2 linked regions of the Lentisphaera araneosa HTCC2155 genome follow. The protein of the gene in region 1 interacts with the protein of each later gene in a pairwise test. Links are inferred from orthologs where the notes say so. Each region holds a gene or a part of one and is shown in the gene's direction. Other genes may lie near its edges.

Region 1 (4,371 bases):
GGATTTCATCATTGATTCAGAAAAAGAAAAAGTTATTGGGACCCCTGCTTTTATGTCGCCCGAGCAAGCGATTGGTAATTCTGATCTCGTGGGGACTCGTAGCGATGTTTATGCACTCGGGGGGATATTATATAAGATTTTAACCCTGCGTGCACCCGCGAATGGTAAGACGACTACCGCAGTTTTACGTCGTAAATTGAATGAAAAAATCAAACACCCATTACTTTACAGTGAGGAAGCCGTTGGCGACAATCCAGATAATGTGAAGCTCATCCACTTGCCCAATTGTCGAGTGCCTCGTTCGCTCGCCGCAATCTGTATGAAAGCTTTGGATGAGAAATTAATTGAACGTTATCAAAAAGTTGGTGATTTGATGCGCGATGTTGAGGTCTATATGGCGGGTTATATTCCCGACGCCGACAAAGGGGCAGGTTTAAATCGTCATTTTTCTCAATTTATCTATAGGAATCAAAAAAGTATCGTTTTAGTGCTGATTTCTATCTTTGCTGTTTTGACAAGTATTATTATTCTTCTACTCTTGATACAGTATACAAAGTAAACAAGAGATTTTATCGTGAGCAAAGAGCGTGAACCCGAGTTTTGGGTAGAGGAATATTCCGATTATTTATTCGGCTTTGCTTACTCTCGACTCAATGATAGCCACAAAGCAGAAGATGTGGTGCAAGAAACTTTTTTAGCCGCAGTAAAATCCTTAGATAAGTTTGATGGGCGTGTCCCCGTGAAATTTTGGTTGCGCGGAATAATGAAAAATAAAATTATCGATAGCATTAAGCGCGATTTAAGAGAATTGAATGAAAGTGAACTCAATTCCTTCCCTGAAGTCAATAGTAAAATCTTTAAAACGGCAGGTGTTTTCTCTCGAAAAGTTGCCGATTGGGACTTTGATCCTTTCCAATCATTTGAGAAAGAAGAGTTTTGGCAGATCTTTAAAGCATGTTTAGAAAAAATGAATGAGCCTTTGAGAAGTATATACATGATGAAAGAGATTGACGGAATTGATGCAAAGCAAATTTGCGAAGAATTTAATATTAGCCATGCAAATTTATGGGTGATCACACACCGAGTCAGAAAGTCGATGAAAGTCTGCTTGAATAAGAATTGGGGCGATACGTACAAATGATTTTAACTTGTAAACAGATTGCTAGAAAAATGGCTGACCAAAAACTTCATAAAGCTTCGCCCATGCAGCGTTGGTGGATAAAGCTTCATATAAAAATGTGCGTGGTATGTGGTTCCTATCAGCGCGATGCCGAAAAATTTCAGCATGCAGAAAGTAAGTTTGCGGAGTTCGAAGAAGGGTGCCAAAAGAAATTAAACTCAGACTTCAAAGAAAAGCTCAAAGCTCAAGTTCGGCAATCACAAAAAGAAGAGAAATAGATCTTTTTGTTTCAAAATAAAAATTGCTTTTGTTGTCATAATCTTTCCTTAAATAATGCTTTCACTTGATCCTGTGATGAAAAAGATTTTTTTAATCTTTTTTTTCTCTTGAATTGTGCTACTATCTGCGAGTTTAAAATATAAAATCCCAACAACTTACGGAGTTTAGCCATGTTAATGAAAGGCAAAAAAGGTGTTATCCTTGGTGTAGCAAATCACAGATCAATTGCATGGGGCATTTTTGAGTCCCTTAGAAATCAAGGTGCAGATATCACTTTGACCTACATGAATGATCGTATGAAAGATGGAGTTGAAAAACTCTTTAAAAAATTCGATATCAATGATGTAGAACTACTCGAATGTGATGTAACTAATCAAGAAACCATCGATTCAACTTTCAAAGCACTTGGCGAAAAACATGGCGAAATTGATTTTGTCGTACACTGTTTGGCTTTTGCTGACAAATCTGAGCTTGAAGGTGAGTTTTACAACACCAGTCGCGAAGGTTACGCGATGGCGGGTGAAGTAAGTTCTTTCTCTTTAGTGGCTATCTCTAAAGCGGCTCAGCCTTACCTCAGTGAGAGTGCGAGTATTGTGAGTTTGACTTACCTCGGTTCAGAAAGAATTTGTACTAACTACAATGTTATGGGCGTTGCGAAAGCAGGTTTAGAATGTAGCACGCGTTACTTAGCTAATGACCTCGGTCCTCAAGGCGTTCGTGTGAACTCAATTTCTGCCGGTCCAGTGAATACTCTTGCCGCTCGTGGTATCGCCGGCTTCACAAAGATGTTGACCATTCAAGAGAAAATCTCTCCTCTACGTCGTGTAAACACAATCGACGAGATTGGTGATGCAGCGATGTTCCTATGTTCTGACTTAAGTCGTGGTATCACTTCAGAAGTCATTCATGTTGATTGCGGGTTCAGCAATGTTGGCGTGGGCCCCATGGAAGCTTACAATCTGGAAAAATAATGATGAATAAACCTAATGTTGCAATTATGGGTGCCACTGGTGCAGTGGGTGCCGAACTTTTAGAATTACTCGAAGAGCGCAATTTTCCGCTCAACTCACTTAAACTTCTTGCTTCTGCTCGTTCAGCAGGCAAAAAGATCAATTTCCGTGGTGAAGACATCACTGTAGAAGAATTGACTCACGACTGTTTTGAAGGCGTAGATATTGTTCTTGCTTCTGCTGGTGGTTCACTTTCAAAAGAATACGCTCCTTCAGCGGTAAAAGCTGGTGCAGTGGTTGTTGATAATACATCGCACTACAGAATGGACCCAGAAGTTCCACTCGTTGTGCCAGAGATCAATCCTGAAGACATCAAATGGAACAAGGGTATTATTGCCAACCCGAACTGTTCAACAATTTTGATGGTGCTCGCTCTATGGCCGCTTCACAAGAAGTTTGGTGTGAAGAGAACTGTATGTTCAACTTATCAAGCGGCATCTGGTGCAGGTGCATTAGCTATGCAGGAACTCGAACAAGAGACTGCGGCTAAATTGCAAGGTGAAGACTTTGAGAATACAGTGATCAATCAGCCTTACGCATTTAACTTATTTCCACACAACTCTCCGATGAAAGAGAATGGTTACGTGGAAGAAGAGTTGAAGATGATGAATGAAACGAGCAAAATCTTTCATGAAGATTCAAAAGTAACAGCCACTTGCGTACGTGTACCTATTATGCGTGCTCACTCAGAGAGTTTGAATATCGAATTCGATAATGCTTACACAATCGAAGAAGCTTATGAAGTTCTCAGATCTGCTCCTGGTGTTGAAGTATTTGAAAACCGCGAAGAAAACCTTTGGGCAACTCCTTTAGATGTTTCCGGTAAAGACCCAGTTTACGTAGGTCGCCTCCGTCGCGATGTGACTCTTGATAATGGTCTTGAGTTATGGTTAGTTGGTGATCAGGTTCGCAAAGGCGCTGCTTTAAATGCAGTTCAAATTGCTGAGCTTCTTCTAGAGGGCTAGAATGGCTGACAATATTTACGATGAGCTCAAGTGGCGTGGACTTATTTTTCAAGAATCAGGTCAGGATGAGCTACGTTCATATCTAAGTGACGAAAAAATCAGCGTCTATTGTGGTTTTGATCCCACGGCAGATAGCTTACACATTGGTCACTTAGTGCCACTTATCACGCTGCGTCGTTTCCAAGAGTATGGTCATAGTGTTTTACCTTTGGCTGGCGGTGCTACGGGCATGATTGGTGACCCCAGTGGGAAAAGCCAAGAACGTAATCTTTTGAGTTCAGATGATATTGCTCATAATGTGGAAAGTATTAAGTCTCAGCTAAAACAAATTATTGATTTTAGTGGTGACTCAGCAACTTTGGTGAATAACTTTGACTGGATCTCTAAGATTAATATTATTGAATACCTCAGAGATATTGGTAAAAACTTTTCTGTTAACGTGATGATGAACCGCGATTCAGTTTCTTCTCGTCTCGAAGGTAAAGAAGCTGGGCTTTCTTACACAGAATTTAGTTACATGGTTCTTCAGGGCTATGACTTCCTTCACCTCAATCGCGAACATAATTGTACACTTCAGATTGGTGGTAGTGATCAGTGGGGCAACATGACTTCGGGTATGGATTTGATTCGCCGAAGCAATGGTAAGCGCTCTTTCTGCATGACAGTACCACTCATCATGAAATCTGACGGAACAAAGTTTGGTAAGACTGCGGGTGGATCAGTTTGGTTAGATCCTAAGCAAACTTGCCCCTACGACTTCTATCAGTACTGGTTTAATGTGGCCGATGCCGATGTGATTCGTTTTATTAAGTTCTTTACCTTCCTTCCTCAGGATGTCGTAGAAGCACTACAAGCTTCCGTTGAACAAGAACCTCATTTGCGCGAAGCGCAAAAGAAGCTCGCTTGGGAAATGACCACGATGATCCACGGCGAAGAAGAAGCGAAAAAAGCTATTTTTGCGGCTGCCGCACTTTTCGGGCGTGAAGACATTAGAGAA
Region 2 (4,420 bases), on another replicon or contig:
GAGTCCAGCTCACTAGAGCGATCTCCAGGAGAGATCGTTTTAGATGGGTCCAGTTTAAAGGTGGCCAGTTCTTCCTCAGACTTATTAGAAGTGCGCCGGGTGAAACCGGAAGGGAAACGAGAAATGGATGTGAAAGATTTTTTGCTTGGAGCAGGGTTAAAAAATGGAGATAACCTTACTTCGAGGAATAGTTAAATTTTAGGATAAATTATGAAACAAATTTTTATTAACAAAGAGCAACTTGAGACACGCGTCGCTATGGTTGAGAATAATACTCTCACCGAATACGAAGTGGAGCGTTATGATCAAGAGCGACTTGTTGGGTCTATTTTTAAAGGCCGTATCAAAAACTTAGAAAACTCATTGCAAGCAGCGTTTGTAGATATCGGTTTTCAAAAGAACGCGTTTTTACATTATTGGGATATGATTCCAGCTGCATATAACGATGGTCTTTTTGAGCAAGATGCTATGTCAAAAGATACTGTCGCCGCAATGGATGCCAATATTGGGGACTCATTTCGCAGTACGATAAAAAAATCGATGAAATCTAAGGATGGAGATGAACAGGAGCGCATGCGTCAAGAGATTGAGCGTATACCTGAAATTTTCCCCGTGGGTTCAGAGGTTATTGTACAGGTTACTAAAGGACCTATCGGAACTAAAGGCCCACGTGTAACAACTAACTTGAGTATTCCTGGTCGCTACTTAGTTTTATTGCCACATACAAGTCATATCGGTGTCTCTAAGCGCATTCAGAATCACAAAGAAAGAGATCGTTTACGCAATATTCTTCGTAAAATGAGTCTTCCAGAGAGAATGGGATGTATCTGCCGTACCTTGGGTGACGGTAAGCCAGAGGAATATTTCCACAACGATATCGAGATGCTCTTAGATATATGGGATACGATGGAGCGCAATCGTCAAACTCAGCGTGCTCCTTATTGCCTTTATCGTGAGCCTGATTTGATGTCGCGTTCGACGCGTTATTTCTTGACTGATTCAGTTGATGAAGTTTGGATTGATAATCACGATGCTTACGCAGATTTCAGAAAGACAATTGTCAAAATTTCTGATGTGAATATAGGTAAGCTAAAGCATCACAATAAGCACAAGCCTTTATTTCAGCACTTCGGTATCGCTAAGCAAATTGACTCAATTTTTGAACGTCAAGTGAGTTTACCTTCTGGTGGCTACATCTGTATTGATGAGACCGAAGCTCTAATCGCCATTGATATTAACTCAGGTAAAGCTCGTCAAGGTAAAGATCATCCTGAGACAATTTTGATGACCAACCTTGAGGCAGCCGAAGCTATTGCACGTCAATTGCGTTTGCGTGATATTGGTGGTTTGGTTGTAATCGACTTCATTGATATGCGTTCCAAAAAGGATCAGATGCAGGTTTATCGCTCACTCAAAAAAGCTGTTCAGCACGATAAGGCTAAGACTAAGATCTCGCCTATTTCTCAGCTTGGTCTCTTGGAGATGACTCGTCAGCGCGAACACCAGTCTCTTAAAGATTCTCTCTACACACCTTGTTCGAATTGTGAGGGTAAAGGTGTGGTTAAGTCGATGGTTTCCGTGTCAGTTGAAATTCAGAGAAAGCTTCAAGCTTTATTAAAGAGAACAAAAGAGAAAATTGAAGTGCGCGTGATTTGTCACCCTGATATTTTACATCGTCTACGTGATGAGGATGCCCGTATTCTTAGGAATATGGAGAAGTCTCTTGGTGGTAATTTATCTTTCCGTGCGGATGATAGCTTACACGTGGAAGAGTTTAAAGTAGTGAATCCTCAGTCCATGAAGGAGTATCGTTAATCATGTCTTCAGGAAGCCATATTCTTGATGTTAAAAAATTTGGAAATCCGGTGCTCAGAAAAGTTGCTGAGCCGATTTCTGAAATTAACGATGAGATCCGTGAGCTTGTGGAAGAAATGGTTGATACCATGTACGAAGAGAATGGCATTGGCTTAGCAGCTCCTCAAGTAGGTAGGAGCTTGCGAGTTTTTGTTATTGACACTCATTTTGAAGATGAGACATATGGCAGTGATGGGGAGAAATTGCTTTGCCCTAAAATGCCTTTGGCTCTCATCAATCCAGAAATTATTTCTACTTCGGGCGAAGATATATCTTTTGAAGAAGGCTGTTTATCTATACCTCAAATTAATGCCGCAGTGGTTCGCCCTAGCAACATTGTTCTAAAAGCGCAAACACTGGAGGGCGAAATTATCGAAGCTGATTTTGGCGGTTTAACCTCTCGCTGTATGCAGCATGAAATCGATCACCTTGATGGTGTTTTATTCACGGATAAAGCTGAGAAAGATGATTTGAAGCTCGTGGCTAAAAAATTAGAACAGTTACGGATGAAGACCGAAAAAGCTCTTAAAAAGCGAAAGGCTAAGAAACGCCGTTAAGTTTATAAACCTCGTTAGAAATAACGGGGTTTTTATATTTTCCAATCGGAAAATTGACCTTGATCTTCGGTAATTGTGAAGCGTTTTTGAACTAGGGTTTCCCCTTCTATCTTGGTTGTTAAAGTCCAAGTTCCTACTTTGTCTTCGATGGGAGACCATAGAGTATCCCCTAAGAAGAAGTCCCAGTCATTCGAGCGAATATACATTTCACCTCGAAATGGAGCTGCGGTGTCTCCAGTTTTTTCGTCGATAAAGTCGGGGTGATCAATGATGAATTCGAGTTTTTTTCCACGAGCTTGCTTGATGTTAAGCACATAGCCAAATTCAATGTTTAAACGAGCGGGTATTTGCCAGGTGAATTTTTTTAGCTTGGGGAGTTCTTTGCTGCTTTTGTCCCAGTGGCTATGGACGCCATAGCTTAGCATTTTGAAAGTTGTTTTTTTTCTAGCCATTGTTGAGTGGATCTTGTTTGAAAATATCTAGCGAGCCTTTAAGCGCTGATAAGATCTTCATCTTCGGTGATTTTGTGGCCCTTGATTTTACTTAAGATAAGCATGATGGGGCCAGATAGCACGTAGAGGTTGATGAGTGCGGCTGCGGTCATTTTTGGGCCGCTGCCATAGCGAATGACTTCAGCAGTTCCTACAACTATGATGAGCAGTAGGATAATGATTTTCCGAGCGCGATTCACAGGTGAAACAAGCCATTTGGCCATGTGGGGGTAAGGGATAGGGCTGATCATTAGTAGACCTAAGAATGCTGTGTAAATAGGGAGAAAAAAAGTCATAAGCCATTCGGGGAGATTGGCTTCTGTAGTACCCATAATGACTATCGAGCATACGGCTGAAGCTGCTCCAGGTGTGGGGATGCCACGGAAGCCGGTTTCTTTAGCGACGCCTTCTTTGGGATTGAATTTACTTTCCATTTCCATGGCATTATAAAGTGCAAGCCTTAAGGCTGCGCAACCCATGTACATGGCGCCTGCTAGCCAAAACAGTCTATCTTGGCGAATGAATCCGAGGTCTTTAACTTCTGCAAAACCTAAAAATACTGTTACGTGTGCGTAGATGTACACGAGGACAGCTGGAGCAACACCAAATGTGACCATGTCGGCAAGTGAGTCCATTTCGATGCCGTGTAAAGAAGTGGCGTTGAGTTTGCGCGCGCTCCAGCCATCTAATGCATCAAAAATCATGGCGCCAATGATAACCCAGGCACATGCCGCGAAAACATAGGGCATGATCGTTGTGTTAGCGTTATGGGAAATAATTTCGAAGTGATCGTTGGAGTTTTTCGTGAGAATCTTTTCGTAGGCCTGCAGAGCTAGAAGGATTGCAGTAAAACCACAAAGAGAATTACCCAAAGTCAAGAGGGTAGGGATCTTTTTGTAAAGCTGTGTATGCTTAATTGTGTGTTCTGTGCTCATAGGGATCTCACGAAAAAAAAAGACAGGTTAAAATACCTGTCTTTTTGGAAAAGTCTTTTTAAAGTCTTAGATGTTAACTTTAGTTTTTGGTAGACCTAAAACTTGATCACCTGGCTTAAGACGACCTTCTTGAATGAGTTGGTCGACGCGTTCGAAACGCTTAAGTACGTTCTTTTTACCAGCAGTATTGCCTTTTACTTTTAAACTTCTGTGAATAGACATTTGTGTGTCTCCGTATTAAAATTTTTCATTGTCAGGCGTATCGAAAAGAATATCCAAACCTGAGTGGAAATTAGATGAGTGTTGAAAGTATCGTAGCTTGAATTTTTGTCAAACTAATTTTTTAAATTTAATTGTTGTTCTTGAAGTTTTGCTGTAATCAACTGACCAGCCTTGTAAGAAGAGCGTACCATTGGGCCACTGGCTACAGCGTTGAAGCCAAGCTTCTCTGCGTATTCTTTCCAATCCTCAAACTGCTCGGGGCGAACATAGCGATCGAGCTTCCAATGTTTGCGGGATGGTGGTAAGTATTGGCCGATAGTGATGATGTCAACATTAGCTTCATAGAGGTCATGAATGCATT

What was found. Proteins that work in one complex are often made in the same cells at the same time.
Region 2: the proteins of LNTAR_RS06035 (region 1) and def interact in binary tests that used the Escherichia coli proteins (3 or more experiments, as listed by UniProt). The link is inferred for Lentisphaera araneosa HTCC2155 from one-to-one orthologs.

What each region holds. Positions count from the first base shown.
Region 1 is NZ_ABCK01000005.1:60,389-64,759, reverse strand. Bases 1,417-4,371 are described here. They hold LNTAR_RS06035 (aspartate-semialdehyde dehydrogenase), read left to right. Parts: upstream 1,417-2,369; coding sequence 2,370-3,374; downstream 3,375-4,371. Other genes in these bases: tyrS (tyrosine--tRNA ligase), read left to right, coding at 3,376-4,371; LNTAR_RS06040 (enoyl-ACP reductase FabI), read left to right, coding at 1,570-2,370. Also shown: LNTAR_RS25240 (serine/threonine protein kinase), read left to right, coding at 1-559; LNTAR_RS06050 (sigma-70 family RNA polymerase sigma factor), read left to right, coding at 575-1,141; LNTAR_RS06045 (hypothetical protein), read left to right, coding at 1,138-1,398.
Region 2 is NZ_ABCK01000050.1:6,550-10,969, reverse strand. The notes cover bases 652-3,614. They hold def (peptide deformylase), read left to right. Parts: upstream 652-1,817; coding sequence 1,818-2,411; downstream 2,412-3,614. Other genes in these bases: LNTAR_RS24040 (CDP-alcohol phosphatidyltransferase family protein), read right to left, coding at 2,902-3,614; LNTAR_RS24045 (DUF3859 domain-containing protein), read right to left, coding at 2,444-2,863; LNTAR_RS24055 (Rne/Rng family ribonuclease), read left to right, coding at 652-1,815. Outside these bases: fmt (methionyl-tRNA formyltransferase), read left to right, coding at 1-195; more of LNTAR_RS24055, read left to right, coding at 211-651; more of LNTAR_RS24040, read right to left, coding at 3,615-3,837; LNTAR_RS26840 (small basic protein), read right to left, coding at 3,904-4,059; lipA (lipoyl synthase), read right to left, coding at 4,173-4,420. UniProt on the Escherichia coli protein: Removes the formyl group from the N-terminal Met of newly synthesized proteins. Requires at least a dipeptide for an efficient rate of reaction. N-terminal L-methionine is a prerequisite for activity but the enzyme has broad specificity at other positions.